Linked DNA regions of Staphylothermus marinus F1. The protein of the gene in region 2 interacts with the protein of the main gene of each other region in a pairwise test. Links are inferred from orthologs where the notes say so. Each region holds a gene or a part of one and is shown on either strand. Other genes may lie near its edges.

The links.
Region 1: the proteins of SMAR_RS05415 (region 2) and SMAR_RS03290 interact in binary tests that used the Methanocaldococcus jannaschii proteins (3 or more experiments, as listed by UniProt). The link is inferred for Staphylothermus marinus F1 from one-to-one orthologs.

The regions. Positions count from the first base shown.
Region 1 is NC_009033.1:647,744-663,858, forward strand. Bases 7,249-10,200 are described here. They hold SMAR_RS03290 (RNA-protein complex protein Nop10), read left to right. Parts: upstream 7,249-8,600; coding sequence 8,601-8,801; downstream 8,802-10,200. Other genes in these bases: SMAR_RS03280 (hypothetical protein), read left to right, coding at 7,249-7,773; SMAR_RS03285 (translation initiation factor IF-2 subunit alpha), read left to right, coding at 7,801-8,604; SMAR_RS03295 (proton-conducting transporter transmembrane domain-containing protein), read left to right, coding at 8,945-10,200. Outside these bases: SMAR_RS03235 (METTL5 family protein), read left to right, coding at 1-272; SMAR_RS03240 (exosome complex RNA-binding protein Csl4), read left to right, coding at 289-855; SMAR_RS03245 (DUF2067 family protein), read left to right, coding at 864-1,490; SMAR_RS03250 (DNA-directed RNA polymerase subunit L), read left to right, coding at 1,512-1,787; SMAR_RS03255 (transcription factor S), read left to right, coding at 2,270-2,584; SMAR_RS08540 (hypothetical protein), read left to right, coding at 2,581-2,751; SMAR_RS03260 (DNA polymerase sliding clamp), read left to right, coding at 2,838-3,584; SMAR_RS03265 (DNA primase small subunit domain-containing protein), read left to right, coding at 3,562-4,695; SMAR_RS03270 (hypothetical protein), read left to right, coding at 4,688-5,185; SMAR_RS03275 (hypothetical protein), read right to left, coding at 5,174-5,560; more of SMAR_RS03280, read left to right, coding at 5,722-7,248; more of SMAR_RS03295, read left to right, coding at 10,201-10,543; SMAR_RS03300 (NADH-quinone oxidoreductase subunit B), read left to right, coding at 10,549-11,088; SMAR_RS03305 (NADH-quinone oxidoreductase subunit C), read left to right, coding at 11,091-11,645; SMAR_RS03310 (NADH-quinone oxidoreductase subunit D), read left to right, coding at 11,642-12,769; SMAR_RS03315 (NuoI/complex I 23 kDa subunit family protein), read left to right, coding at 12,775-13,236; and 7 more genes. UniProt on the Methanocaldococcus jannaschii protein: Involved in ribosome biogenesis; more specifically in 18S rRNA pseudouridylation and in cleavage of pre-rRNA.
Region 2 is NC_009033.1:1,014,255-1,030,413, forward strand. Bases 461-3,456 are described here. They hold SMAR_RS05415 (RNA-guided pseudouridylation complex pseudouridine synthase subunit Cbf5), read left to right. Parts: upstream 461-1,571; coding sequence 1,572-2,342; downstream 2,343-3,456. Other genes in these bases: cmk ((d)CMP kinase), read left to right, coding at 461-779; SMAR_RS05410 (50S ribosomal protein L14e), read left to right, coding at 837-1,127; SMAR_RS08635 (tRNA pseudouridine synthase A), read left to right, coding at 1,269-1,553; SMAR_RS05420 (class I SAM-dependent methyltransferase), read left to right, coding at 2,342-2,923; SMAR_RS05430 (phosphatase PAP2 family protein), read right to left, coding at 3,065-3,456. Also shown: SMAR_RS05400 (50S ribosomal protein L34e), read left to right, coding at 1-148; more of cmk, read left to right, coding at 246-460; more of SMAR_RS05430, read right to left, coding at 3,457-3,934; rbcL (type III ribulose-bisphosphate carboxylase), read right to left, coding at 4,136-5,467; SMAR_RS05440 (archease), read left to right, coding at 5,571-6,041; SMAR_RS05445 (archaemetzincin family Zn-dependent metalloprotease), read right to left, coding at 6,030-6,590; SMAR_RS05455 (nucleotidyltransferase family protein), read left to right, coding at 6,878-7,579; SMAR_RS05465 (FAD-dependent oxidoreductase), read left to right, coding at 8,025-9,131; SMAR_RS05470 (4Fe-4S dicluster domain-containing protein), read left to right, coding at 9,152-9,688; SMAR_RS05475 (complex I subunit 5 family protein), read left to right, coding at 9,762-11,237; SMAR_RS05480 (complex I subunit 5 family protein), read left to right, coding at 11,237-12,781; SMAR_RS05485 (hypothetical protein), read left to right, coding at 12,778-13,083; SMAR_RS05490 (respiratory chain complex I subunit 1 family protein), read left to right, coding at 13,067-13,972; SMAR_RS05495 (hydrogenase large subunit), read left to right, coding at 14,002-15,648; SMAR_RS05500 (4Fe-4S dicluster domain-containing protein), read left to right, coding at 15,656-16,159. UniProt on the Methanocaldococcus jannaschii protein: Could be responsible for synthesis of pseudouridine from uracil-55 in the psi GC loop of transfer RNAs.

The DNA.
Region 1 (16,115 bases), 360 kb from region 2 along the record:
TTATTATGAATCCTCCGTTCGGAGTAGTTAGAAGAAACCATGGATTAGACATATTGTTTTTGAAGAAAGCAATGGAGATTTCAGAATCCATCTATACAATTCATAAATACTCCCCGGGGCTAACTAGGATTATCGAGGAGCTAGCCAGTGCTTTTGGTTTTAGAATAGTCTATAATGAACAATTATTGTTTCCAATACCAATGTTGTTCGAAACACATAGGAGGAAGATATATAGAGTTAGAGCAATCTTTTACGTTTTGAGGAGGAAATAGTAGGGTGAGGCATGCCATGGAAAGGATTAGGCAGGGAGTACTGGTGTTGCCTGGAGATGTTATAGGTGTGGAAGAAGAATATTTTCCAGGGCAAGGAGTTTATGTGAACGGTAAAGGATATCTACGCTCCCAACTAATTGGTAGAGTATTAATAGATATTGTTAAGAGAACAATAAATGTTAGGAATATTCATGGTAAACCATATGTTCCAAAAGCAGGCGATATAGTTGAAGGAATAGTATCAAGTGTATCAGAAGATCTAGCCTTTATCGATATATATGCTATAGAAGAAAAACCTACAAGAACAACTAGTTTTACAGGTATTCTCCACGTATCACAAGCTAGTTCAGAATATATTGAAACAATGTATGATGCAATGAGAATAGGCGATATAGTCAGAGCACGAGTAATAAATAGCAATCATCCATTCCAGTTAACAACTAAGGAGCCAAGACTAGGAGTGATCGCAGCTTTCTGTACAAAATGCGGATCACTATTGAGGAAACAAGATGATAAACTCGTATGTCCTATATGTGGGAATGTTGAGAAAAGAAAAGTTAGTGCATCATATGTTTTTCGGTGAATAACTATATGCCTCTTATTAAAAGATTCTTCTATATTCCATGCAAAGGCGATGAATGCTTTAAACTTGCAGAACTTATACGTGAAAAAGCTCCACAAGTAGAACTTGTAGAGATCGATATTACTGATACAGGCTTATATATAGAAATGTATGGGTATAGAACAGATATTAAAAATGCATGGGAATACATACGTAGACTTGTTTCATCAGCAAAAGCATCGGAACAATACGGTAAACAGGGTACTAGGAGAATTAAGATCGAATATTTAGTGGAGAAGAAAAAGAAAACTTTTTCACCAGTAGTCTTATCTGAAATATTAAAGCATAAAGGATTCAAAGCAGATCTAAGCGATTACAAAGACGAAATAGTCACGGATGCACCGCTAGAGGTAATAGAAGAAATAATAGATAATATGTGGGATATTCTCGAGAAGATCAAATATGATGTTCGCGGAACAACGACGAAATATTTCGTAACGATTGCTTCTATTCTCACAAATAAGGATCCTCAAGAAGTTATTATGAAAGCTTATAGTATCGGCTTATTATTTAAAGATGAAGATGAAAAATATAGGTTGAGAAAGGAGTGGAGAAAAGCTATAAGCGAGTTTCTCAATAAGGTAATGTCTAAGTAACTATTGCGTGGTGTAGATGATATGGAGCTTAAAGTATTAAAGAAAACCGATACGGAAATTATTATTGAGATTATAGGGGAAGACGATACTCTCGGAAACCTAATTGCTAAAGAAGCAATGAAGCATCCTAAGGTAGTATATGCATCTTATAGAATTCCTCATCCTCTTCAAAACAGGCTTGAAATAATAATTAATGTAGAGCCGGGAGCTAATATCAGTGAAGTATTGCTTGAAATAACTGAGAATATACGTAAATTTTTGAGAGAATTCAAGAAAGAAGTAGAGGAAAAACTATGAATAAGATTAAGCCTGAATCTAGGATCTTAGTATATGCATATAATAATATAACCCATATATATGCTGTATATAGGAGAAATTTTTAGAAGAGCTCAGAATATTTCATACGAATGAAATCTTAGATCATATTCATGGATTAAATAAATTATTCACTAAAGAAGAACTTTCATACTATATAATCTGTAGTGATAATAAATACGAGAAAATATTTCCTAGCCTAAGAATTTTGGAAGGCTCCAACTACATGGTTTTAAAAAACATGTATTGCAATATGATTAAGCCCTTCCTTAAATGTTTAGAGTATTTCTCGGCAAAACAAGTTGGTGTGAATTCTATTATACAATGCTAATTAAGCATCGCAAGATAATATTATTAGGTATTATTTTTATTTTCATAGAGAAGAATAGCAAGAGTATAATCTCTAAAATTACAGTAAGAGATGAGAAAAAATGCCTAAGTTTTGTCCACGATGCGGAGGAATTATGAAGCCTGTAAGGAAGGGAGACACATATTATTTAGTATGTACTAGATGTGGATATAGAGTAAAAGCTACGGAGAAGGATCTGAAACTTTACCGTATATCTGTTAAGATCGAGCATAGTAATAAGGAGAAAACTGTTGTTGTAGATGAGGAGGAACGATTACGGGGACTACCTATTACTAGAGAAGTGACTTGTCCTAAATGCGGTTATCATGAGGCATATTATTGGATAGTTCAAACAAGAGCTGCTGACGAACCACCCACAAGATTCTATAAGTGTAGAAGATGTGGTTATGTTTGGAGGGAATATGAATGACAAGGGATAATAGATGTATCGATAGAGAATTATTTGAAAAGTTTCTTGACCAGCTAGACGATATATTGTTGGAAGCATATTATTCTACTCCCCCATATATAGCTTCGAAAACACTTGTTAAGAGAGCAAAAGAACTTGTCCAATCACTACTTGAAACCCTCGGCTAAATAAATCCTGATAATGGATAAAAATAATACTTTCAACCCCATAATTTTATACTTGGTTACTTATCTAAAAATGAGGTGTTACATTTATGAGGCTTAGATTCGCTGATGCTCGTGCTTGGCGTTATGCTATGAACGCTATTGGTAAAATAATAGATGAGGGAGCATATAAGATCCAGGAAAACGGTATTAGGCTCCGAGCTATTGATCCATCAAGAATAGTTATGGTTGACTTCTATATTCCCCGCGAAGGACTACTAGAATACGAATTCGATAAAGAAGAAACTATAGGAGTCAATATGGAGGATTTAACAAAAATTCTGAGAAGAGCTGTTAAAGGAGATGAGCTAGAGCTTCGAACACTAGAGGCTGGAAGATTAGCAGTAATTTTTCTAGGACGTGGAACAAGAATGTTTATTATACCAAGCCTAGAAACAATCGCTGAAGAATTACCCGAACTAAAAATACCGTTTACAGTTAAAGCCAAAATGTTGCCTTCAACTTTTAGAGATGTGGTTAAGGAATTAGAGCCTATAAGTGATGCTATAGAGTTTAGAGCTATTAAGGATGAACAGAAAATTATAGCGAAAGCTTCGGGGGACATTGTTGAAGCGGAAATAGAATTAAGCATTGAAAATGGTGCGCTCATAGATTTTGAGGCTTCAGAAGATGCTAGAGCAATATATACTATAGATTACTTATCAGATATCTCCGGAGCATCACAAGCAGCTGAGGAGCTAACATTCGAGTTTGCAACAGCTGTTCCATGCAAAATAGAATATACTCTTCCACAAGAGGGAAGGTTAACATTCTATGTCGCGCCAAGAGTCGAGTAATAAGTTTTTCATCAAAAAAATCCTTAGAGAATATTATTCGCGGAAACCATTAGAGGAACCACTGTATATTCATAAGAGAGAAATAGCTATTCACAGTCTTGAGGATGAAGCATATATTAGGCATTTATCTTTTCCTTCAATAACTCATTTATATAATTTTATATTAAACGAGAAAACCCCTCTACATCTCTATTATTCATCAGCATATTATGAATCGCCATCAGTTAATAAAATGGAGCTTAAGGGATGGATAGGATCAGATCTAATGTTTGATCTAGACTCCGACCACTATCCAGGATGCGATAAGATCTTATCAATATGCATAGAAGAGAACACAATATATGATGGAAAAATAAAGACGTGCCCAAAAACAGAATCTAAACCAGTAATTCACCCATTAATTAAAACAGAATGCATTCAGAAAGCATACCGAGACGCATTAAGAATCAAGTATATATTAGAAGACGAGCTTGGATTAAAAAATATCAAAATATATTTTTCGGGAAACAGGGGATTCCATGTGAAAGTAATCGATGAGAAAATCTGGGATCTAGAAAGTGATGAAAGACGAGAAATAGCATCTTACATATCACTTGAAAACTTTGATATCAATAAATTATTTCCAGTAATAGGTAAGAGAAAAAAATACGTTATTATCACAAGGAATGAACATGGAATAAGAAAGAGAGTCCTAGACTATGTGATCAAAAACAATATAGTTAATGGAAATGAATTATTTATTAAACTCCCCCTAAAACTTCTGGAAGAAACAATCAATGACCTAACAATACCTATAGATATAGTTGTTACAATGGATATTTCTAGATTATCCAGGTTCGGAAACTCCATAAATGGAAAATCAGGATTAATAACGAAGCTTATAGAGCCATTGGATAATTACGAGTTCGACATAAATGATTTCTGTCCTTGGAGCGGTAATATAGTTGTTAAGCCTCTGATCGATATTTCTGGTTTACAAGTTTTTGATGAAAAAATTGATTTAAAGAGAGGTGTGAAGAAGATTCTCGATTCGAAGATTGCTGTTTATCTTACTTTAAAAGGTATTGTTAAAATAATTAGTGATGAAAAATTGGTGATTAAAAATGTATGATGTCTTCCTACGATTGATTAGAGAAGAGATAGGATCAGATAAGATAACATTGATTCATCCAGCAAAGATCCAGGAATATGAATCATTTATTAAGAATAATATGGGAGACTTAATATATATGAGTAAAGACTCTAAGAAGTTATTTAATAAGGTATTAGAAAACATTGTTTATGATGCAGAATTACTTATTAGATTAAGGCTTGCCAAGAAATCTCTTGGAAGCGATCATCCAGATGAAGCTATTGATAAGTTTATATTGGATAAAATTAACAGCATAGTTGATTTCGCAAAACTATATATTTCAAAGTTTCTTCTTGGAACAGGTGATAAATTAATTGTTAAGTGTAAGAAAGAATGCTACGTTGAAAACAGAAAATATATGCCAGGAGACATTGTTTTTATGAAGGCTGAGAAAGCACTTATCAATTATATAGAGGGTAATATAGAGTTATTTATTAATCCATATTTGGAACAAATACTACATCAATAACTGTGATACTAGTAAAACATATGATAGTATCGATAACGATAATAATGAAGCTATGAGAGCTAAATAGATCGATAATGTTCTTCTGTCCCTTAACATTCTGAACCCTCTAGGTCTCAGAGATGGTGCAAAGTGTGGTATTAAATAAGCTATGAAAGCGTTCACAAGCATCAACACGGTTATTAATATTGATGTTCCAATATATCTGACACCATATAATTGGGGATTAAGAGAATAGTTTAGGAAGGTTCTATACCAGTTTGGTATAACTATTATTGTTATTAGAAACACTATTGCGAGAATAAGCGTGGATACTTTCTCTATTACATACCCATATTCTAATAGATGACCTAGCAACTCCTTTTTTATCCTAGTCATTCCAACCACACTATCCATCGGTTTATTCCTTACCGGAATAAAATACGATTTCAAGATTAAAAATAATTGTTTTATCTTATTGAAGGAAACAATTTTAATTTATTACGGCTATTTCGTATTTACTAGTTGTTAAGTAGTTGTTTGGAAGAAGGGGATAAATGATGAAGAATAATAGGTTTGTTATTGAAGTGGTTGTAGGTATTATTTTATTAGCGATCGGTGTTTTTGGCTATATTTGGATTAGTTATTATATGAATCAGTACCGAGATGTTCCTGATGATATGGTTTCATGGTTTCATCTACATGTTATCCAGTATTTTAGCGGTGGCCATAATCCTGTATCTGATACTTATCTCAGATTTATTGATGGAAGAAACTTGTTATTGTCTCCAATACTTTTAGATTTATTTGTTGTGAAAATGAATTTGTCTCCTTGGATGACTGTTGTTATTTTATCACTAGTATATATTTTCCTAGTCTTCACTGTCTCGTATTTAATTTCTAAAAATATGTATGTAGCTGGTTTCTCAACGATGTTGTTCAGTTTTATGCCTGCTTTTATTTATTGGTTTAAATATAATATGTTTGGAGCGTATGTTTCACAGTCTTTATGGCTAGTTGTACCGATACTTCTAGGTTTAGGGCTTAGATATAATCGGTTATACTTAATTGTGTTAGGCAGTATATTGTCTGGAATATTGTGGCTTATGTGGCCTGGTGCTTGGATTATACTTGTGGTGTATTCTATTTATTTATCAGCTCTTATATATAAGGGAACTATTTTTCGTGAATCATTATTGACTGGGTTACTGTTACTGGTTTTCTCTCTACCATTAAATGTTTTAACTGGGTTCCTTTATCTTACTGTATATCATATTTTCAGCTTAGTTCTTCTAGTATCGAATATTGTGATAGGTTATATTGAGTATAGAGTTACACGTGTAGTTGGAGAATATTCTAGGTTTGCTTGGAGAATTATTGGTAGTATAATGGGTTATGCTATTGGGTTGGCATCGGCTTTTCTATTACTTGATTTTATTTCTGGTTATGGAGTCTATGAGGATTATTATAGACTTTATAATCCTCTATATGATTATGGTATCATAGGGATATTATCTATTATAGCGATCATAGCTGTTGTTCGTAGTCATATACTTGTTGATCTGAAGAATAACTTTTTAGAATTTGTTCTTATAGCTGGCTTCATTATAGGTTTGATAGCTTCATATTTTGATCCAACGCTCACAGTATTTACTGCATCATGCATAGTGCCATTTGTATCGTTGAGTTTAATAAGTATTGCATCTTTCTTATCGAGCACGAGTAGAGGCTGGCATAGAGTAGTTTACATAGTTGTCGCTGCATGGATACTGTTTGGAAGCATATTAGGCAATGCTATACCCTCATACGCGTTAATAACTACGCCTCCAAGCGTCTATTATGGTGATTTCACATATGAAATCCTCCATAACAAATCAATACCTGAAAGCCCATTACTGAAGGCTCTCAGCTATATCATGAATAATACTGATCGGGAATCATTGATTATATCGTATTGGGGATTCAGCTACTGGATTATCGGATATATTGGTGGTAAAGCACATACTCTTGCAGATTATAAGGGTAGTTTAAGAGGTCAAAGAATTATTTCATGGATTATGATGAGCGATGAAAATACAGCTTATCAATTGATAAAGAAGCTGATCGGAAACGATAGTAATATAGATGTATATGTACTTGTTTCAGAAGTTGTCAGTATTGAGAAAGGAGGAGCGACACCATTAGCTAATAATGCTCATATAGGCAGGCCAATTGTGATCCCCTCTCAAACAACTGGTCAAACACAAGTGTTATATCAGCCAGTAGGTGATATAGCTAGAATACCATTATATTTATCGCTTATTAACGCCTCTATACAGTCATATCTAGACTATACAAAGGCTAGAGCCTATTTCGAAGTACCTCTTGCATGGAAAGATAATACAAAACAATCACTTGTAGTCAAATTAGTAGTTGATGCTTTGAGAAGGGAATCATTAAGCGTTATCAATGATGTATTATCTCCTATACCAGTAGAGGGGGTTTCTCCGCCTCAATTCTTTAAGCATGTATCAACAATAATGCTTCCACTATACCCTGTCGATACAGGGACAACAACACTTAATGTCACATATATGGTTGCTCTTTATAAGGTTGAAACAAATATATCATAGAGAAAAACGCATAGGAGGGTTATAGAGATGCCTATACCCAGAAAAGAATTACCAAATGTTGGAGAATATGTTATAGCAACAGTTAAGGAGATCTTTGATTATGGAGCCTATGTTACGCTAGATGAATATAATGGTTTAGAAGCATATTTGCCGTGGAGCGAAGTGGCTTCTAGGTGGGTTAGAAATATTCGCGACGTTATACGTGAAAACCAGAAAATAGTTGTTAAAGTGATCCGAGTTAATAGGCGCAGGAAAACTGTTGATGTATCGTTAAAGAAGGTTCCTGAAAATGAGAAGAGAAGAAAAATGTTGTGGTGGAAAAGATATCTGAAAGCATCTAAGATAGTAGAGCTTGTTGCCGAGAAAATAGGTAAGAGCATTGAAGATGCTTATAGAGAGGTTGTGTGGAAACTTGAAGACTATTATGGTGATCCATTATTGGGGCTTGAAGAAGCTGTTATCAGAGGACCAGATGCTTTACGCGAGGCAGGTATTCCGGAAGAATGGATCGAACCATTATATAATGAGGCTCTAAGACATGTTAAAGTCAAGATGGTAAAGATAAGAGGATTAATGTTTCTGAGAAGCTATGAATCAGACGGTGTTGAGAGAATAAAGAAAATATTGTTATCAGCTAAAGAAATTCTTGATAAAGTAGGAGATAACGTGAAGGGGAGAATATACCTATTGGGATCTCCACGATATGTTATAGAGATAATAGCTCCAGATTATAAGGAGGCTGAAAAAGTATTAAAGGAAATATTGACAACCACCGAGAAATTAGCAAAGGAGTTAAAGGTAGAATTTAGGTTTGAGCGTGAAAGGAAATGAGATGGTTAATGCGTAAATGCATTAGATGCGGCAGATATACTCTTAACCATGATCGTTGCCCATATTGTGGCGGAGAACTTATTGTTCCCCATCCTCCAAGATTTAGTCCTGAAGATAAATATGTTGCTTATAGGTTAGAAATGAAAATAAAAACTGGGATACTAGACCTAAATAAGATTCCTGTATATGATCCCTGAACACTTATAGCTTTTGATTTATCCCATCATTATCCCACATAATCATATTATAGTAGACGGATAAAATTTATTACCTTGAACAAAAAGACTCTTAACATAGTGTCTTTTATTAGTCTAACCTAACATTGATGGCGTGAGATAAAATGGTCTACCAATCAGTTGCGGTTGTAGCAGCCGCTTTAGCCCCATTATTAGCTGTGATTTCCGCATTTATGCTTCCACTTCTTTCATCTTTATTATCTAATAAGAGATCATTATTTGCATTTATTTATTCAGAAACCGTATTTCTAATAAATGCATTTCTTACAATACTTGTTTACCTATATATACATGGTACAAATAATATTATCGTATATTTATTTGCAGGTTTTCCAGCCCCCTTCGGCATAATATATGAAGTAGATGTTCTTGGTGCTTTCTTCGGCTTATTAATTGGTTTGATCTTTCCATTAATAAATATTGTCTCATATAGTTATCTTGAGAGAAGCTCTAAGCATAATGAATGGTATTATACCTTATATCTAGGTTTACAAGCTGGAATGCTGGGAATAGCCTATACAGGTGATCTCTTCAACTTATTCGTAATGTTAGAAGTAATGAGTATTACAGCGTATGGTTTAACAGCTTATTTCAGAGAAAAAGGTAAGCCCTTAAACGCTACTATTAAGTATGGATTATTCGGAGCTGTCGGATCAACTATTTATTTCTTAGCCGTCGTATTCCTATATAGCGGTATAGGAACCCTGGCTATGCCTGATGCAGCCGCTGCTAGTATGGGTTTAAGCTATTTCGGAGAAACTACTGGTTTAGCTCTTAATCCTTTTCCCGTTCTCATATTATTTGCTGGACTAGCTGTTTGGGCTTTCATGATTGAATCAGCTGTTTTCCCTCATCATTTCTGGTTGCCAGATGCTTATTCTAATATGCCCTCATCCGTTGCCGCGACAATGGCTGCAGTTGCTGAGGGGATAGGGGCATATGTGATTATAAGAATATTATATGTTATTGTGGGGATTGATAAGGTACTGTGGCTCTTATCTTTGCTAGTAATCCTAGGCACAGTGAACATTATTGTTGGAGGATACTTGATGGCTGTATCCAGGGATGCTAAAAGGATAATTGCATATAGCACTATTCTCGATATGGGATACGTAATGATCGGTATTGGCTTGGCTACCAATATGGGGTTACAATCTGCGCTATTCTATATTCTTGCGCATACAATAGTTAAGCCACTATTATTTATTGCTGTTGGTGAAGTTGAAGCTGAATACAAGACTACAGATATTGATAAATTAGAGGAGATCGGAGGAGTTGATCCATATATTGCTTCAGCATTATTATTTGGTGGACTTGCAGTTGTAGGTATACCTCCACTTAACATGTTCTTTGCAAAGTTAATGTTGTTTGAAGCGGTTCTTGATTCAGGAATTTATCCATTACTTATAGTTATCTTACTTGGATCAGCGTTATCATTCGTAGGCTTCTCTAGATTATGGTTTGTGGCGATAGGTTATAGGAGGCGCAGTATTGTTGGAAAAATAGCTAGAGCCTCGTATTCTGCTAAAGTATTGATTATATTATTGGTTTTAGCAACTATATTAACCGGTATTTTCTATAATTACTTAAATGAACAAGTATTGTCTCGGATAGTGGAATCAATGTTTTCTTCACAGTTTAGATATGAATATGTTAAAACTGCTTATGATTATCTATCTCAAATGCTTCTAAGAGGTGGTTAATTATAATGAGTGGAAAGAAAAAGTTCAAGCTAGGATTCGCTGAATGGGTTAGGAGTAGAAGTATTTGGATGATACATTACTGTTCAGCATGTGGAGCAATAGAGTTGCCACCCAATATGATGGCTCCACTAGATGCTGAAAGATGGGGTATTATGCCTGCGCCTTCTCCTAGGCAAGCAGATGTTCTAGTAATAATGGGTTATGTTACGAAGAAAACCTTAAAGGTCCTGATGAGGCTTTATCATCAAATGCCCGAGCCCCGATATGTTATGGTTGGATGTAACTGTCCAGCAACCGGTGGATTATACTGGGATAGCTACTCAACTGTTAAAGCTGTAGATGAATTTTTGCCTGTTGATGTATGGGTTCCAGGTTGTATGCCTAGAGCAGAGGATTGGCTTCAAGGATTTTTAAAGTTGAGAAAGAAGATCAGTGAGGGCAGAATAGTTAATCCTAGACCGGTGGAGGAGCCTGGAGAACTCGAGGAGCTCATTTATAGAGAGATTGAAATGCGTGAAAAGATGATGGCTAAAGTAAGGGGTTAACGATGGAGATAGATAAGGAGCTTATAGAGAAGTTGCCGGATAAGTATAAGAATAGTTTCTCTATTGAAGGCACTGATACAGGTAAGCGTATAGAGATAACTATTGAGCCTCAAGACTTGTGCAAGGTTCTTCCAGCTATTAAGGATGCTGGGTATGATCACTTCATCGGGATAACTGTGATTGATTATCCTGACGAGAATGTTTTCGAGCTTGTATACTTAATAGATTCTATATCTAAGAATGGACAATTAGTAGCTATTAGAACAAAATTGCCCAGAGACAATCCAGTTATCGATACTGCATCCTTTATTTATCCTTTAGCATATTATCAAGAAATCGAAGCATACGAGTTCTTCGGTGTAAGATTCAATAATCATGATGGTCTCCGTAAATGGATTCTAGAAGATAATTGGCAGGGACCCCCGCCTTTCAGAAAAGATATTGATACAAGAGATATTGTTTTGAAACTCTACTATGGTGGCAAAAGATATGAAAGACCTGTTCAGAAAAGGAGCCTCGGCGGATATAGCTTAATGGAGAAGGGTGGAGAGAAATGAGTAAGGCTAAGGTTTTAACAGTATTTCTCGGCCCACAACACCCCGGCGCACCCGGTAATGTTGGGTTTAAATTATTGCTTGATGGAGAACGTGTTCTAGACATAGATCTAATCCCAGGTTTTCTGCATCGTGGATTCGAGAAGATGATGGAATATCGTAGATGGGACATGGATTTAGTTATGAGTGCTCGTATATGTGTTGAGGACCCTGATCATATAGAGCTTACATATACTCATGCAATGGAGCAAATATTCGGTATAGAGCCGCCTGAGAAGGCAAAATATGTTAGAGTAATAGTTGCTGAATTCAGTAGATTGGCTAGTCATCTCTTATGGATGATGTATTTCGCAGGACCTATTGCTGCTAGATATGCTACATCATGGGCTATTGCGGCTCGTGAAGAAATACTTAAATGGTTCGACTATGTTTCTGGGCATAGAATTTATCATCACTATATTTTCCCTGGAGGAGTAAGATGGGATATACCCAGTGATTTCAAGGAGAAGACTCTGAAAGTTTTGAAGGTGATTAAGCCATTAATAGATGATATAAGAGACGGGTTCTTCTATCACCCAATATTTGAGAAGAGAGCTAGAGATATGGGTAGATTAAAACCAGGAGATGCTATAAGACTGGGAGCCACAGGTCCTACACTACGTGGAAGCGGTGTTAAATTTGATTTAAGGAAGGTTCTAAAATATGATGCTTATGGAGAAATAGATTTCGAGATTCCAAGTGGAGAATATGGAGACTCCTATGATCGTGCTCTAGTTAGACTCAGGGAAATGTATATTAGTATGGAGATTATCAGGCAAGCCGTTGAAAAAATGCCTACAGAAGGACCATATAGGTATAGACTACCAGCTACAATACCAGCCGGCGAGGGTATAGGTAGGGTCGAGAGCGCTAGGGGAGAATTCTTAGCACACATTCTTCAGAGACCTCCAGGAGCGCGTAGATATTCTAAACCTTTAAGCCCTTACCGGATAAAATTCCGTGGACCAACAATGGCTCATTTAACAACTGTGTTGAAACACATTGTTCACAACGAGGAAATAACTATAGCTGACTTACCCGTGCTTATTGGAAGCTTTGATCCATGTCCCCCAGATATTGATAGGTGATGGAAATGGTGTTAAAAGCTGTGCTCTTAGGTTTTAAGTATTTGTTTAAAAAACCATATACACGTATGTATCCCTATAAGGAAGAAGCTTATGTCACGTCTAAGACTAGAGCTAGGCATATACTCTATATGGATAGATGTATAGGTTGTCGTGCATGCCAACTAGCATGTCCAGCTGATGCTATTAAAATGTATCATGTTGAAGGAGATTATCCTAAGAATAGGAAGAAGATCTTTCCAGGAATAGATTATAGTAGATGCACATATTGCGGCTTATGTGTTGAAGCATGCCCTGTGAACGCATTAGCGATGACTAATTATACTATGGAGCATTTGATAACAGAGGATAAAGCAACAACATTGTATACACCGGAAATGCTGGCTAAGCCGCCTGAAGGAAAATATGTTATCACGCTGAGCAAAGATACTTGGAAGCCTCCCTTAACTCCTCCACCCAAGAAAAAATAAGAGGTGTTGATATGTCTCTATTGCCTCCTCAAGAAATAACGTTGTATCTCTTATCTTTTGCTACTGGATTATTTATTTTGGCATCAATATTTTATTTTATACGGGTAGTTAAAGGGCCTTCTCTGCCTGATATAGTGTTGGCTGTTGATACTTTATCTTATGATCTAGCTGTTTTCATAGTATTGTTTAGCTTACTATGTAATTCACCGCTACTAGCAGTTGGAGCATTACCCTTAGTGTTATGGGCTTATCTCCTAGACATGTATGTTTCAAAGTATCTGGTCAAGAGGGAGCTGGGTGATTAGGTGTGGATGTAGGCGTGGTGTTAGAAGCTATAGCTTACTATGTTGGTTTGGCTCTAATACTGGTTGGAGGAGTACTTGACCTTATAGCTTCAATAGGTATGAATAGGTTTAGGAATTTCTATCTCAGACTACATGCCGCAACAATTGGAGCTATTGGTGGAGGATTTTACCCACTTATAGGTTTGGGATTAATAGCATTAACTTTTGACTGGTTGGGAAATGTGAAGTATTATATTTCAGGCATAGCTTTTACTACAGCATTTTTCCTAGTCTTAACTGCCCCTGTTGGGAGCCATGCACTTGCTCAAGGTGCTCATAAGTCTAGGATAGTTATGCCTGAACCCATAATTGCTGATAAGCTTTTAGAAGATGAGGAGAGGGAGGTTGGTAAGCAATGATACCTAGTGTTCCATTATGCTATATTTTATTAGCATTATTCATGACTTATGCATTAATACTTACATACATGACTCTGAAAGCTAAGAATTTAGTAAAAGCAACTATTTATTCTGCTGGCCAAGCTGTTGCGTATACATTGGCTCTTACATTGTTAGCCGCTCCAGATCTCGTATTAGCCTATGTCGCTGTTGGTGTAGGTATGTATACTGCTTTATTCCTCTTCATTATTTCGCGTACAGAAGATACGGAGTATGAGTCTTTGAGTGAAGCATTGGAGAAGAGTGGTGGTAAGTGATGGCGGAGAGAAAAGTTTCCGGTAGAGATATTTTCTTATCTATTGTGGCTGTATCAATAGTTGTTATATTATCTTATATGCTCGTATCATTTCTTGTTATAAGTGTTCCTCCACAGGAAACTAATAGATGGCTTGCTAACTGGTTTTTGACAACTACGTATAATTGGGAGAATAAAGATTGGTGGAGTGGGAGTCCGGAGGTTGTTACTAGTATTTTATGGGATTATCGTGGTTTAGACACTGTATATGAGACAAGTGTATTCTTCTTCGCCATAATAGGTGGTTTAATGCTTGTTAGGAGTGTGAAGATAGATAAGGGATCATTAGGTATTAAGGGTATGAGTGTTATTTCTAAAACAATAACGAAAATAATACTTGTAGCTGTTCCAGTAGTTGCTGCTAGCGTTGCTTTACACGGACATTTGACTCCTGGTGGAGGATTCCAGGGTGGGAGCATATTTGCTGTGTCTTCACTACTAGCTATAATAGCTCTTGGAACAGGTTTTCTCTATGGTAGAGGATGGACTAAGATGAGATTACTAGGTTTTAGAACTCTGGGATTACTAATAATCTCAATTACTGTTACAGCACTATTTGTTGTTGGATTCTTTAGCGGTGTCACAGCTTATATTGTGCAGAATCAGTGGAAGCCTTGGGCACCTATTGGTATGGGGTATCTCGCTGATTTAGGCGTTTTCGGTAACATACTCTATAGTGGTTCCCTTATATTCCTAAATCTGGCCGAGTTTTTGGCTGTGTCGGCTGGTCTTAGCCTTGCATTTATAATAATGGCTCTGCCGAGGAAGAAGCTTGTTGAAGGGGGTGATATAGAGTGATTGATGCTTCAACACTTATATGGAGCTACATATACGCTGTTACTATAACAATAATTGTAATCACAGTATATGGAATGGCTACTCGCCCCAATATTGTTAAGAAACTAATACTTCTAAGCATACTTGGCGACACAGCTAATCTAATAGCAGTCATGATCGGTGTGCATGCAGGCATGATTAAACCACCAGTATTTCCAGGAATATCATTCACAGATCACCCGGTTGTAGGTTATAATAAATTATTGAATTTCGCGGGAGAAGCTGTTGATCCGGTTCCACAAGTCTTGGTTGTTACAGCTATAGTTATTGGGTTAGCAGTTCTTGTATTCCTTGGCTACGTAGCATTGCTTCTCTACCAAAAATATGGAACTCTCGATGTGAGATTGTTGGAGAAGAAAATGAGGGGTGAGATGAGTGAATAAAGTGAAAGCGATTATAGGGTTAATTATTCCTTTGATAATTATTTATCTAGTCTATACTGGATCATATAGTTTGTTCGAGTTATTATTGGGAATAATTGTTGCTATACTTGTAGCTTACCTATTTGGTGATGCTGTAGTAAGGAATGCTGAGAAGATATATAGTCCTATTAGATGGTTTTGGGGCTTAGTCTACGCAATACTGTACTTTACCATAATAGAAGCGAAAGCTCACTGGGAGGTTATCAAATTAATATTTAAACCATCAAATGTTAAGCCGGCAATTGTGAGAATACCGTATAGTGTAGAAACAGACTATGCAGTTACAACTATAGCTAATTCAATAACAAATACACCTGGAACAATTACTGTCGACGTTGATGAGAACAATAAATACCTCTATGTTCACTGGATAAGAGCGGTTGATTTAACAGATGAGGGGGCACGGGAGCATATATCTCGTGTTTTCGAGAAATACGCTAAGAAAATATTTGATTAGAGAGGTGAGTGTGAATGAATGAGCTAGATATATATATGGCAACTTTATTGGTGACGGGATTAGCTGTTCTGAATGGAACGGTTGTATATTTGATCTTCTATAGATTGTTAGGCAAAATTTTTTGGG
Region 2 (16,159 bases):
AAACGGTGTTCCAAGACTAATTCCATCAAAACTACGAAAACTAGCGAAAACAGAGAAAAGACCTGAGAGACCTTATGGTGGATACATCTGTCCTAGGTGTTTATCTAGATTATTGAGAGAAAGTATTAGGGCAAGCATCTCCTCATAATACCTGGGCTCACAAATTTTCTACGGGAGAAATAAAATTAATGTTTCTTAAGAGTATAGTTATTCTGATACATCGTGTTGGTACGGTGTAGAATTAAATGGTAGTTATAGTTATTAGCGGGCCTCCTGGAGGAGGTAAAACTACACAGGCTAGGAGAGTAGCAGAATATTTTTCTCTAAGATATTATTCTGCAGGAATGATCTTTAGAGAAATTGCAAGGTCTCGTGGTTTATCATTGGAGGAGCTTAGTATTATTGCAGCAAATGATCCATCAATAGATATAGAGATTGATAAAAGAACTTATGAGGAAGCATTGAAAGGAAATGTTGTACTGGATGGTCATTTAACGGCATGGATTGTTAGTAATATAGCAGATATAAAAATATATGTTACAGCCCCTCTACACATAAGGATTAAGAGAATAGCTGAGAGAGACAATATTGATCTCAATAAAGCTATGCATGAGACAATTATTCGTGAATATGTTCAAAAGAAAAGATTCATGGAATATTATGGTATAGATATTGATGACTTATCCATTTTCGATCTAGTTATTAACACAGAAAAATTAAGTGTAGAAAAAACCTTCAATATAATCCGGGAATTTATAGAGAAATTTTTAAAGGAGTAATTTCCTTATCATGTGTCTAGCTAGGAAATATCGTTTTGTGAGGGAGGCGTAGCTAATATGCCGGCAATAGAAATAGGTAGAATATGTGTAAAAGTAGCTGGAAGAGAAGCTGGGAGAAAATGTGTTATTGTCGATATAATTGATGAAAACTTTGTATTAATAACTGGTCCAAAGAGCTTAACTGGTGTTAAAAGAAGAAGAGCTAATGTTAAACATATAGAGCCCTTAGACAAAGTAATCGATATCTCTCGAGGAGCTAGCGACGAAGAAGTATTGAGAGCAATAGCAAATGCTGGTCTAACAGAGTTTATGAAGGAGATCGTGAAGCCAAAATTAGTACCTGTATAATTTTGTATAAGCAAGAATAGGTAGCAAGGTTATCAAAATAATTTTGTTATAAATCCCGCATAATAAAGGCATAGATACTGTTTTATCCAACACTCTTTTATCCACCTCGCTACGTAATTGGTTTTATGGGGGGATTACTAAGTGGGCTTAGTTGAAAAAGGTATTAGATTTATTGAGAAAATAACTAAAAATGCTGGATATGATCAGGAATGGATTATATTGAGAGAAGATGATACAAGTCCTGACTATGGCGTATTGCCTTATCAAAGACCAATAAACGAGCATATTAGAAACGGAGTTATTAACTTAGATAAACCACCTGGCCCTACTAGTCACGAAGTAGTGGCATGGATTAAAAAGATGTTTGAATTAGAGAGAGCCGGTCACGGGGGGACCCTAGAACCCCTATACCCTCAATTGGGATAGGGGTGGTTAAACCCCAAAGTGACCGGCGTATTACCTGTTGCATTAGCTAATGCTACAAAGGTTATAGGAAATGTTATTCATACAATTAAAGAGTACGTGATGGTGATCCAGCTTCATACACCAGTAGATAACGAGAGGCTCCGAGAAGTTTTGAGGTACTTTACAGGCGTAATCTATCAACGGCCACCACTAAGATCTAGCGTTAAAAGAGTTATTAGAACACGTAGGATACACTATATTGATCTACTGGAGCACAGTGATAGATATGTATTGGTTCGTGTAGGATGTGAAGCAGGTACTTATATGAGAAAACTAGCGCATGACATAGGATTACTACTTGGTGTAGGAGCACATATGAGAGAACTTAGAAGAACACGTACGGGACCTTATAAAGAAGACGAAACACTTGTTAGAATGCAAGAAGTCAGCGAAGCCCTCTATCTGTGGAGAAACAAAGGTGATGAAAGATATTTGAGAAAAATAATTTTGCCTGTTGAAACAGCTATAGCGCATTTACCCAAGATAATAATACGTGACACAGCAGTTGATGCTGTCGCTCATGGAGCTCATTTAGCGGTTCCTGGAATTGTTAGATTGACTAAAGATGTAGCACTAAACAAGACCGTTGCAATATTAACTCTTAAAGGCGAACTAGTTGCTCTAGGCACCGCGTTGAAAAGTGCTGTAGAAATTGCAAATATGAAGAAGGGGATTGTTGTTAGAACTAAGAGAGTATATATGAAACCTGGTATTTATCCAGCTGTTTGGAAGAAGAGGCAAGAACAATAATGACTCATTATTATCGGAAAGGTTATCCTGGAAGGAAAACCCTTATACCACTAACTATTAGAGGTGTAACATTAGAGTTTGTCTCCTATACCTCCTTGTTTTCCGGGAGAGAAGTTGATAAAGGAACGTATCTTCTTCTAAAATACATTGATGTTCCTGATGAAGGCGAAGTATTGGATGTGGGCTGTGGATATGGAGTTATAGGATTAACTATAGCAAAACTTAATCCAAGACTTAAGGTTTATATGGTAGATATTAATCCGTTAGCTGTAAAAATAACTAAATATAATGCAAAACTAAACAATCTAGAGAAACAAGTCGTCGTTCTTCAAGGAGACGTTTATGAACCAGTTAAAAACCTTAGGTTTAACGCAATATATTCTAACCCGCCCCTCTCTTCAGGTATGTACACAGTTGAGAAAATAGTTCTTGAAGCAATAAATTATTTAAAACCAGATGGTTTCGCAGAATTTGTCCTAGCTCGTGGCGGAGAATATTTAGTGGAAAAAGCTAGAAGAATATATAGGCACGTAGAAAGTATTAGAAAAAAGGGATATATTATACTCAAACTAAAACCATAAATAGAGGAGCCGGGGTGCCCGAGCGGTCTAAGGGGCTGGCCTTGAGAGCCAGTGGGCCAAGGGGCCCGCGCGGGTTCGAATCCCGCCCCCGGCGCCATTATTTTTCGATTATGAACTAATATTCTGAAAAACTAATACATATTATTGCGTTCTTCCTAGATGTTTGATGATCTCATATGCTATTAGTCTCGACATCAATACTAGTATACTAAATACCGATCCTGCCATTAAAACCGCAGGGTAAATATTTATGCTTTCCAGAATAAACACAATTACCGATCCGGTGAAAGCTGTAAATAAGCTTATGGCTTTAAACAACCATCTATCTATATATAGAAACTCATTATTGGTTTTAATGATCAAGAGTCCGGATAGCAGAGCTCCCAGCGATAAACCTGTTAAGAGCGGGGCATCCGTATATTCTGGCATTTCTATTGATGAGATAATAGAAGCGATAAGAGATGGAATGGTTATAGATACAAGGTATTTCCCTGGATTATTAAAACATATATATAGTATAACCGATAATAGAGCAACTACTACTCCGAGAATAGCTCCTCCAACTACATCTATTGGATAATGAACATGTAGAACAAGCCTCGAATCACTAACAGCAAATGCGTGTATAAACAAAGCTAATGCGATCAAAGGATTACGTGTAGCATAGCCTGCTAATAAAGCAAATGAAAAACTCATAGCTGCATGTCCGCTTGGAAAACCTGGGCCCTCAACTTTTATTAACCATTCGGAAGAAGGGGGTCTCGGCATTTTTAGTATAGTTTTCAACATTACATCAAGCGAGCCTGTTAATCCAAGGCCTCCGATAATAAATATACCTTTCTCCCCTGAATATAAGGTATAAACTAAGATAGCGATCAGCATATAAAATGTGCTTTTCCCAAGAATACTGGCAGTCTTCGCTAGATCAGTATTTTCTAGCAATACTCCTATAAACTCTGTAATCGAAGATAGTAACAGTAGGTAGATAAGTATTTGTCTAATTTTTTCCAATGCCAGTTCACCGTTTAATAGTATTGCTTTGTTCAATATTTTTGCGGAGAAAAAATAAAATCTTTATTGTAATAGATGCATAATATTTATTGGACACTGCACTGGATGTTTCTATAATATGTTTACTTATGAAGAAATATTGAGAGGAGCAATGTTTATGAAAATGTAAAAATAGAATTATGTATTAAGCTTGAACAAACTCTATATTGGTTTAGCAAATCCCCATTTTTCAAGTGCCCTTGCTAGTTCTCTATGTGTTTTCGCGTATTCATCTAATGGTATTCCTTTCAATATTGCTTCTAATGATTGTCTTACTGCCATCGCCCCTGCTCTTGGACCATCTGGGTGTCCTAGTACTCCTCCACCTATTTGTAGTACTAGTTCTGTTCCTAAAGCATCTATTACGCCTGGCAAGTTGCCTGGGTGTAGGCCTCCTGAGGACACTGGCATCGCTGGTTTTATATGGTACATTTCTTGTTCTATATGGAAAACATCGTCAGGGTCTGGTTTGAAATGTTTTTCTCTCAGTATTCTTGCGTATCTTATTACATCGATTTTTCCTCCCTCAAGTTTACCTACTCCTGCAGTCCCAATATGTAGCTGGTCTACGCCAATGATTCTGTAGAGTTTTGCTAATACATACATTGATATACCGTGGTAGGGGTTACGGGTAAAGGCTGCATGCATTGCTCTATGTGCATGAATAGCTAAGCCATATTCTTCAGCTAGATCCCTGATATATGTTAGCGTAGACCATCCAGTCACTACTACATCAACCATTACATAGGGGTTATCATAGTCTGCTACAAGTTTTAATCTCTTCTCCATTTCACGTATATCGCTGGTGATGTTTGCGAACCAAACTTTTCTCTCACCGGTTTCTTTTTCTGCTCGATCAATTGCTCTCATTATATGTTTAGCTCTCTCGGAGAATCTGCAAAAACTTGGACTAGTCAGGTTTTCATCGTCTTTAATATAATCCATTCCTCCCACTAGTAGTTCGTAGGCTAGTTTCTCAACCTCCTCCGGCGAATATCCTACTTTAGGTTTTGGAACAGTGCCCACTATTGGCCGATCAGTCACTCTAAAGATCTTTTTTACGCCTTCAACTCCCTTACTTGGACCTTTAAAGTATTGTAGAAACTTCTTAGGAAGATAAATATCTTCGAGACGAAGACCCTCAACTCTCTTCATTCCAAAGACGTTTCCAGCTATTGATGCTAGTAAGCCCGGCATATTTGCTTCCTCAAATAATTCAACTGGATAAGCTATTCTAACAATCCATGAACCATCACCTAGATCTTTGAAATAATATGCTTTGCCGGATAATTTACGAACTCTTTCAGTATTATACCATGGATACAGCGTGGTCCATGTACCAGTACTGCTCTCAGCAGCTACTCCACCTGCTGCATCTTCTATTGTAAATCCTTTGGCTGGTTTAATTCTGAAAACAGCTATAATGTCATTTTCTAAATCTGGAACATAGTTTTTATCTATGTAACTATGATAAGGCTCGAATTTATGTGGCAATATCCATCTTTCCCTCTCAACTTCTTAATAATCTAACTATGATTTATGATTTAAGAATATATTATTCTTAATGCTATAACCATTTAGTGAGGTGATGAAAGAAATGTCTGAGAAAATTGTAGAAAGAGGTTTGCCGGGTAAATTTGATTATTTAGAACACACTGCTGATCTATACATAGTTGCATATGGTAAAAACATACTTGAACTTTTCGAAAATGCTGGTTTATCAGTTTTCGAATCCATGACTGATACTAGTAGTATCAAGAAGAAACAAGTGAGAGAAATAGTGAGTGAAGGCTTCGATCTCGAGAACCTATTGTATCGATGGCTTGAAGATTTACTGACACTATATTATAGTGAAAACCTTATTTGTAGCCAAATACAAGTACTATCTCTAAACATTATGAAAAGAGAAGATGAAATACAATACGTTATTAAGGGAAAATGCAGTGGAGACTACTTTGACCCAAACAAACATGTTTCAAAAGTAGAGATAAAAGCTGTAACGTATCACTTAATGAGAATAATTAAAGATGAAGAGAAATGGAAGGCATACTTTGTTCTAGACATTTAGTTTTCTCAAAGTATTAGAGCATGTTTCACAGAAAAACCTAGTCTTGGCATCAACTTCATATACAGAATTACTAAAGCTCATAACACATGTTCTTCTCTTACAATGGCTTAAACCCAATAAATGTCCTAGTTCATGCACTATTTCCTTAGCTACTCTCTCCAAATAGAGGTTATAATTTGGTTCTTCACCATAAAACCTTGGATCAAGTCTGCGTGTAAAAACAACTGCTATCCTATTTATAGGAGAAGCCTCCCCGAAGACAAAGTTTAATCCATAATCATATCCATCAATATAACCAATACCAACAATAAAATACTCGTTTAAGTAATCATAAAACATATTTCCCATATTCTCAATAATACATGGAGCAAGATACTGTTTTCGAGCCCAGTTAAAACATTTCATAGAAGGCTTAATAGTAGAGGGCCAAATCAGTATTTCAGAACTCAATCCGGCTCTGCTTAGTGAGTCTGCAACTATATTTTTCCAGTCATCAATATAGTCGAAAACATAGTTTCGATTCAACGGGACAAACAAAACTTTCAACATATATATTTCACCAAGAAATACGTAGTTAGAAGTAAAATATTAGTTTTAGGTAGTAAAGAATAATAATGTATTCTAGGCTCCCAGCTACTGTTTTAAATGAAGAAAAAGATGCCGCCGCGGGGATTTGAACCCCGGACAACCCGGTCTTCAGCCGGGCGCTCTCCCAGGCTGAGCTACGGCGGCGTTTTCAATATATATCGTTTAGCATTTGGGTTTATTAGTTTTATTAGAAATTTAAATATATCTAGAAATATTCAGCATCAGGTGTTCTAGGAGGCGAAAAAGATATGATGGCTGTAATTCTTGCAGGAGGTTTCGGTAAGAGATTACGTCCATATACAGAGGAAATACCTAAGCCCCTAGTTAGCGTTGCTGAAAAACCAATTCTTGAATGGCAAATTGAATGGTTGAAACAGTATGGTTTCAATGAGTTCGTATTACTTGTAGGATATAGGAAAGAGAAAATAATAGAACATATTGGGAGTGGTGGAAAACTGGGTGTTAAAGTAACATATGTTGTTGAAGACGAACCATTAGGAACAGGTGGCGCAATCAAGAACGCTGAACATATTCTTTCTAAAGAGGAGAAATTCTTAGTATTAAACGGAGATATATTAACAAATCTTAATCCAATGAAACTATTCGAAAAACTAGATGAGCACCCAGAATTCGTAGCTGTAATAGCTAGTATACCATTACCTAGCCCTTACGGTGTACTGGAGATAAAGGATTCCAAAGTAACAGGTTTCGTTGAAAAACCAAAACTACAAGATTACTGGATAAACGCCGGCATATATGCAATGAAGCCTTCGGCTCTAAAATACTTCCCAGAGAGAGGGGATCTGGAGAGAACAGCGTTTCCGGCAATGGCTAAAGATGGAGTTCTAGGAGCCGTTAAGTATACAGGTGTATTCTGGAAATCTGTAGATACATATAAGGATCTAGAAGAAGCAACTAAAGCAATAATAAAGCTTGGAGGCAAATTATAATCAGATTTTCCGGCTCTCATCACAGCCTTTTTCATAGGGCTCATGAGACCCTCTTATCATCACTTAACCACAATAATAACAATAAGTATATGGGGCTAATAATAGTTAAATAAAATTTAGTTAGTTCAAAAATATTTATTTTTACCCATAAATCCTCTAGGCTAGTAGAAACAAAGTTTTAAACCTTGAATAAATAAACCATTTATAGACTCGATGCTAGATGCGGCGGTCGTCTAGCCTGGACTAGGACGCCGGCCCTCCAAGCCGGAGATCCCGGGTTCAAATCCCGGCCGCCGCATTACCTTAATTAGGCTGAATATTTTTATCTCTATACTTTATCTGTTAAGTATATATGTAATGTCTCTAATCATATAGTATAGTTATACATTAGCCCACAGTTTTTACCATAACATTTTATAGTTTGCTTGGTTATACGGGGTATTGGATGCTAAAAACTATTATATTAAGTATGCGGGGGTTGTCATTTTTGAGATTTACATGGATGTGTAAAAATCCACCATCAATTACTGCAGGGCGTTCAAGAATCAAAATATCTATAATAGGTGCTGGTCCTGGAGGGCTTGCCGCAGCAGGCTATTTCGCTTGTCTAGGCTACTCCGTAACAGTATATGATAAACAACCATTACCTGGAGGAATGATGGTTTTCGCCATTCCTAAAGTTAGGATACGTGATGAAACAGTATTGGAAGGCATATATGAGCTTAGAGATAAGTTCGGTGTTGTCTTTAAGAATAATATTAAGATATTCGGTAATCATGAACCACCAAAAGAGGAAGGCGATCACTTCGTGAAGGAACTGATTAATCTAAAAGATATTGTTGATGAAAGTGATGCGGTCCTAATTACGACTGGTACATGGCAAAGTAGAAAACTAAGAATACCTGGAGAGGAAGGTCCTAGAGTTATGAGCGCAGTAGAGTATCTCTACGACATACGTGTTTGGGAGAAAGGGTTGGTTGATCATAAACCGAGTGTTGGGAGAAAAGTAGTAATAATAGGTGCTGGTTTAAGCGCGGTGGATGCAGCTCTGGAGGCACTTGAACAAGGTGTTGAAGAAGTTATGATTGCTTATAGGAGAACAAAGAAACAAGCTCCTGCAGGTGTCTATGAGATAAACAAACTTATAAAAAGAGGTGTTAAATGGATTGAGCTCGTTAGCCCAGTAGAGATAATCAGAGAGAATGGAGGAGTGAAAGCGATTCGCCTACAAAGAATGAGGCTTGGAGAACCTGATGAAAGCGGTAGACCAAGACCAATACCTATTCCTGGAAGCGAATTCGACTTAGAAGCAGATACAATAATTGAGGCAATAGGAGAAATACCTACTCCGCCTCTTGTCAACGGATACCTAGGAATAAAGCTAGATAAAAGAAACAAAATAATTGTAGATGAAAAATTTAGAACAAGTAATCCAAAAGTATGGGCCGCTGGAGACGTTGTAACAGGCCCTAGCTTCATAGGTAATGCAATAAAAACTTCTCTCTACGCATCTAAATCTATACATACATATTTAAGTGGCAAGATTTTATGAGCTAGCCTCACATATATGAGGTGTCCAATATAGCCACATCTACTTCTAAAAATGAAAAAGAACTCGTATATATGAGATACATAGATCTAGATAAGTGTATAGGCTGTTATACGTGTGAGGCAGTATGCGACTTCCTACACAACGGTAAACCATTCATTAAAATCTATGAAACAAGCATTGGACTAAGAACACCTATTTCGTGTCTACACTGTAGTCGTGCACCATGCATCGAGGTATGTCCCACAGGAGCTATGACAAGGGATGAAAGTGGCGCAGTTTATGTTGAGTACATGAAATGTATAGGTTGTATGGCGTGTCTATATGCATGTCCATTTGGTATACCAGAGCTTGATCCCAAGGTGGGTGTGTCGACAAAGTGTGATTTATGTAGACCATTACGTGCCCAAGGCTTGGATCCAGCCTGCTATGCGATGTGTCCAGCAGAAGCGATTATGTATGGTAAACCTAAAGATATAAGCGAACAAATTAGAAAGAGGAAAGCGGAGTTAATGATCAAAGCAAAGATGTCCGGGCCCAGCACAGAATCGATAAGTTAATATTGAAAATATAAATATTCATAGTTTTATTTATTAATTGACTTAATATAACCACCTTTGCAAGGGAAAACACATGATAATCACAATGATGATTATCTATGTAATTTTCATGATTTTATCAATATCTGTAATTTATCTACCTGTGCGGAAAAGGAGCCTATTAGTATTCTTAAGAGTAATTGCATATGTATTACCTGCTATTTTGTCTTTATTAGGATTATTCGACCCCATTTCATTCGTATTTATAGCAGTGGCCATACCTGTAGGGTTGCTCGTTAGCTTATATAACTTATGGTATGCTGGATCAAAATATGATAGAAGTTGGGATCTAGTTCGTTTACTGGACTTATTCAACATAACCATTATATATACATTTCTAGCTCCTAATTTATTGCTATTTATATCTATATGGACAATCACTGAAATCATTGGTTTTCTACTTGTCAGTTTCGAGGGTGGAGACGAAGCTTTTCGTGCAGGATATAGGTTCTTTTTCCTGAAGAGCTTGGCATTTGAGTTATCTGCACTTTCCATATTAGCTATTTTGTCTCAGAATATTAGCATAATTGATTCTTTAATATTGCCATTCAATGAGTTACCTAAGACATACTTAGATCTTATACAAGCATTGCTTGTTACACTAGGATTCATTACTACATCAGCAATAGTGCCTCTTCATTTTTGGCTACCAAATGCTCACAGTATCGCTCCAAGTAGTGCATCAAGCGTATTGAGTGGATTAACGGTAAAGATGGGATTCTATGGATTGATAAGAATAACTAGTTTTCTTAGATTACCGATTAGCTATTGGTGGATATTGCTTAGCCTAAGTATTCTTACATCAATTTATGGGTTTACAGTTTTACTTGTTCAAAAAGATATTAAGAGACTACTTGCATACAGTACCATTGGCAATACAGGTTTCATAGCGGCTCTCTTATCAATATATGCAATATCACATAATAACCTTCTATATACTGCCACGATGCTTAACATATATGCTCATGCAATATATAAGGCTGCATTATTCATTAATACTGGGACAATAGTTATGTTAGCACATACTCGAAACATAGAGCGTCTAAGCGGGTTGGTTGCTTTTACTCCTTATTCTAGTATGGGTGTTCTATTTAACATCTTGAGTGTTATAGGAGTACCTCCAACAATAGGTTTTATAGGTAAGTTAGTTGCTGTTGTTGCGTTATTAATAGTTAATGATTTAGCTTTGAAGATGCTGGGGTTACTAACTATTGTTTATGCAATACTTATAAGTATTATCTATGGTTATAGAATATTATCTATACACTGGCGCGTTACATCAATTGAATTCTCGGCTTCTTATATACCTTTATATCCGCAGATAATCGAGCTGATAATGGGTAGTTTGGGCATAATTTATGGGTTAATTATTTTTCTCTTGTTCAATGTTGGAATGTTGCTTATTCTTTCCATTGTAAATGTCTTTGCACTTCTACTAGTTGCTGTATTGATCGCAGTCTTCTACTACAATATTAGAGCACGTATAATGAGGGAGGTGAGTACGAGTTGATGCTTATGAATAGTGTTGACGCTAGTATTCTAGTTACCAAATACCTTATCTTAGCAACTTTATCATCATTAATACTTATCGGTGGAAGCATTGTTGATAAAAGAAGAATTTTGGGTAGGATTCTCCGTGTAATAGGATATATTGGAATTATCTTGTTTGTTGTGATTGATGCATTGTATATGCATATTTTAAATAGTATATCTTATCCATTTCTGTTATTGCTTAGCCTTATCTGTGTTTCTATAACCATTTATACAGAGGGATACTCTAGAGTCTTATTTGGTATGGCGAGAGTTTTACAAGTACCGGTAGAGATACTATCAGTTTCTATGTTGATGTTGTTTTCTTCAACACTATTGATAGAATTTGTAATGTTTTGGATTATAACTGAGCTCATAGGTTTTATGATAATATTATTTAATGGAACACATGAATCGTGGAGAGCTGCCATAACTTATCTAGTAGTTGGTGCATTAACAGCTGATATAAGCTTATTCACAGTGCTTGCAGTTCTTGCTCAAAATATCGGGTTAGAAAATATATTTTCGCTCTCAATTAAGAATATAATGCTTTTACAAAGTAGTGTTAATCCACTATTATCTATATTGATTCTTTTAGGCTTTATAGCGAAAGCAGCTCTTGTCCCATTTCATTTCTGGTTGCCAGACGCTTATACAGTGGCACCTACTCCAGCATCGGCTCTCTTTAGTGGAGTTATGGAGAAAATGAGTGTCTTTAGTATACTAATTATATTCTACATGATTAATGTTGATTATATCCTTACTGGTACGATATTGATTATACTGGGTCTACTAACATCTATCTATGCTGGTTTACAAGCTATTCTACAATCTGATGCTAAGAGGTTGTTATCATATAGTACTATGGGTTATAGTGGTTGTATAATGGGCTTTGTAGGACTTTATGCCCTTACTGGTTTTGAAGAAATAGTATTATATGCTTTTCTGCTCCTAATCTTTGCTCATGGTCTCTCTAAGTCACTACTTTTTATGAATGCTGGTACCATGGAGATTCTTGCAAATACAAGGGAAATATACGATCTAGGATATCTAGCTAGGATAGATAGAAGAGGTGCATTCACAATTGTATTTGGTGGATTAAGTCTTTTAGGGGCTCCTCCAACTATTGGTTTTATAGCAAAGTTCTTAGGGTTTGCAGCTGCATTGTTTGCTGTTATAAGATATGGAGTAATAGGTGTCCCATTGCTTGTCTCGCTAGCATTCATGTCTGCAGCTGGGATCGTATATGTGCTGAAATACTTGGGGAGCTATTATGGGGGATACAAGCCTTTTATCGGCAGGGTCATTAAGTACTATCTCTTAGATTGGGGCGAAATTCTTAGTGTTATTCTAATAATTGTTCTAGGAATAGTTGGATCATATATGGTATATGTTCTGCTTTCATCGATTTATGTGTTAATACTAGATATTATTTTACTCTTGGCGTTGTTGATTACGCAACTAAATATTAAGAGGATAAAAATACGTGAAGAAGAACCCTGGATTGGAGGTGCTTATCCATGAGTCTAGCAAAAGCATCAATTATTTACGAATTGGAAAAAATTCTGAGAAAAGTCAGGAGAGGGATAACTAATATTAGGGAACCATTAAGCCGTATCGGCGCTGAAATAATTGTTTCTCCCAGTATTGTGGGAGCCAAGATCGAGGAAGCGATTTTGCGATCAGCTGATAGGTTTGCAGAGAAAATTAATAGTGTTCAGAAAAGTATTGAGGAAAGTCTTGTAATGAGCAGTTTGTATATAGGCTTCCTTATGACTATGACAATAATAGTTGCAACGGTGATACTGTATGTTATTGGATATTAGCATTTATGTTATTTCTTTTATAGTATTCCTATTTATTCCACCACTCCTTGATGGTTTAGAGAGAAAGATTAGAGCTAGACTGCATAGCAGAGTAGGACCTCCTACAATTTTTCAGACATGGTACGATATAAGGAAATTACTAGCTAAAGAACAAGTTGCAACAGATACGTTCGTTAACACTTTTTTCATCGTGTCTATACTATTTACCACATCTATGTTAACGATCCCACTTATGCCGTTTGGATCTATAGGTATATTCTCTAATAGCCGGAACAGCTTAATATTATTCATAATACTTTTGGCTTCTTCTCAGCTATTATGGGTAGCTTTAAGCTTATCTCCTGGAAATCCTTTTTCAACTATAGGTGTTTATAGAGAAGCTTTATTGGAAATGGTTAATGAGTTATTCTTAATTCTTACTGGTTTTGGCTTAATGGTGTATATAGGTGGTACAAGCTTCCGCGATTTAACGAACATAAACTATTCCGCAATATATATTCTTTTCATTGTTTTATTAATTGTTATATCGTATGTGTCTTCTGGAAGAGTGCCATTCGATCTAGCTGAAGCAGAACCCGAACTTGCTAGTGGAGTGCTTATTGAGTTTAGTGGTCCAATACTAGGTATTGTTCTCTATACAAACTTTCTCAAACGGGCTATACTTTGTGGGTTTATTGCCAATTTAATACTATTGCCGCTGAAAAGCTTGGTTAATGATATTGTACTGGCTGCTTTATTTTATTTGCTATTATTTTTTATTTGGCTTATCTACGCTATAGTCAGTATATTGTTGGCTAGATCGAGAATAGATTTAGCTCCTAGAACGATGTTTGTTGTTTATTTACTCTTTTATTCAATAATTGTTGTTTTATGGTTAATAGGGATATAAAATATATAATAAAAATGAGGGTATGAAACATGATAAATAGAATTGATAGTGTCAGGCAGCATATCATAGAGAAACTAGGAGATATTGTAAAGGAAACTAAGTATATCGGTGACCAAGCTTTAATGTTGCGTATAGATAGAAATTATTTAAGAAAAGCTGTAGACATAATTCATAATGATCTGAATGCGTATTTTAGAACTATGGTAGCGGTTGATGAAAGATCGTTGAATGGCACTTTTGCGTCTTATTATATTTTTGGACTTGACGCAGCTCATTTAAATATAATTGTTAAGACACATACTAGCGCTGATGAACCTGTTTTACCGTCAATAATTGATATTGTCCCGGCTGCTGATTGGTATGAGTTGGAAGCTTGGGATCTATTAGGGATCAAGTTTGAAAATAGAAAGGTTCACAGGTTTGTTCTACCTGATGAGTGGCCTGAAGGAATATATCCTCTGAGAAAAGATGTTGAATATACCTATAGGCCTAAACCTAGGAAAGTTCCCAGACAACCACCCACGGGTCAACGAATACCTATCGGACCATATCATCCCGCACTACACGAGCCTGAATATTTTGAACTATACGTAGAAGGAGAGAAAGTAGTTGATGTAGAATATAATGGCTTTCATGTTCATAGAGGTATAGAAAAACTCGCTGAGGCACCTCGATTTAATTATCAAAAAATACCTTTCTTAGCTGAGAGAATATGTGGCATATGTGGATTCGTTCATAGCGTATCATACACTATGAGCGTTGAAAGAGCAGCAAAAATAGATGTTCCGGAGAGAGCAGAGTATATTCGAAGCATTATTTTAGAGATTGAACGCTTACATAGCCACTTATTATGGATAGGGGTAGTATGTCATCTTCTCGGCTATGATGCAGGGTTTATGCATACTTGGAGGATTAGAGAAAAAGTGATGGTACTTGCAGAGCTCTTAACGGGAAGTCGTAAAACATATGGTATAAATCTCGTTGGAGGAGTGAGAAAAGATATAAACATGGACAAAATTGAGGCTGTAAAGAACACTATAGAATATATTCGATCAGAGTTTAAACATCTTTCAGATCTAATTACAAGTATTTCGCAAATAGTTAAAAGAGCTAGTGGCACAGGCATTTTGTCAAGAGATGATGCAAGAAAGCTCTCGGTAGTAGGACCTGTTGCTAGGGGTTCGGGTCTCGACAGGGATGTTCGTAGGGATTATCCATATGCTGCATATAGAGATGTTTATTTTAAAGTACCAGTCTATAATGAGGGAGATAATCTAGCCAGGCTTCTCGTTAGAATAGATGAAGTATTTGAATCTATATATATTCTAGAACAACTAATTGATAAATTGCCCGGAGGACCCATAATGGCTGAAAAGCTAGAAGTTCCTGAGGGAGTAATAGGTATAGGAAACGTTGAGGCACCACGAGGCGAGGTAATACATGTAACTATAACGGGTCATGGAAGACCTTATCGTTGGAGAGTTCGTGCGCCTACTTATCAGAATATTCCAGCATTGAAAATTATGCTTCGCGATGCACCATTAGCTGATGCACCATTAACTATAGCTAGCATTGATCCGTGTTTCTCATGTACGGATCGAATAGTAATAGTGGATCTAAGATCAAATAGGAGATTTAAAGCTTCTATGGAGCAAATAATTAAGGCGGGAAGGTGATCATGTTATGTTAGTTAGAAAACTCCTAAAACCATTAAAACTGATCTCTGTCGCAAAGAAGGCAGGAGTAGTAACTGTATTATATCCGTATCAAAAACCACTTATTACCAGTGAATTCCGCGGAAAAATATCTATAGATCCTTCGAAGTGTATAGCTTGTGGAGCATGTGTAAATGTTTGCCCTCCCAATGCATTGACTTTATCTAAGCAAGAAAACATAATAATGATTAATTATTTTATAGGCAGGTGTATATTTTGTGGTAGGTGCGCCGAAGTCTGCCCAGTAGGTGCAATAACGGTCACCAACGAATTCGAACTTGCATCTACACGAATAGATGATTTAAGCTCTACATTAATACATAAGATATATGAATGTTCTAATTGCGGATCAGCTTATATAACCAGAAAAATGAAGCAGTTTATTATAAATAGAGTTCCAGTCTCCGAAAACTATATAGATCTATGCCCAGATTGTAGAAAGAAGAAATTCTATTCGTCAATTGCTTTAAGA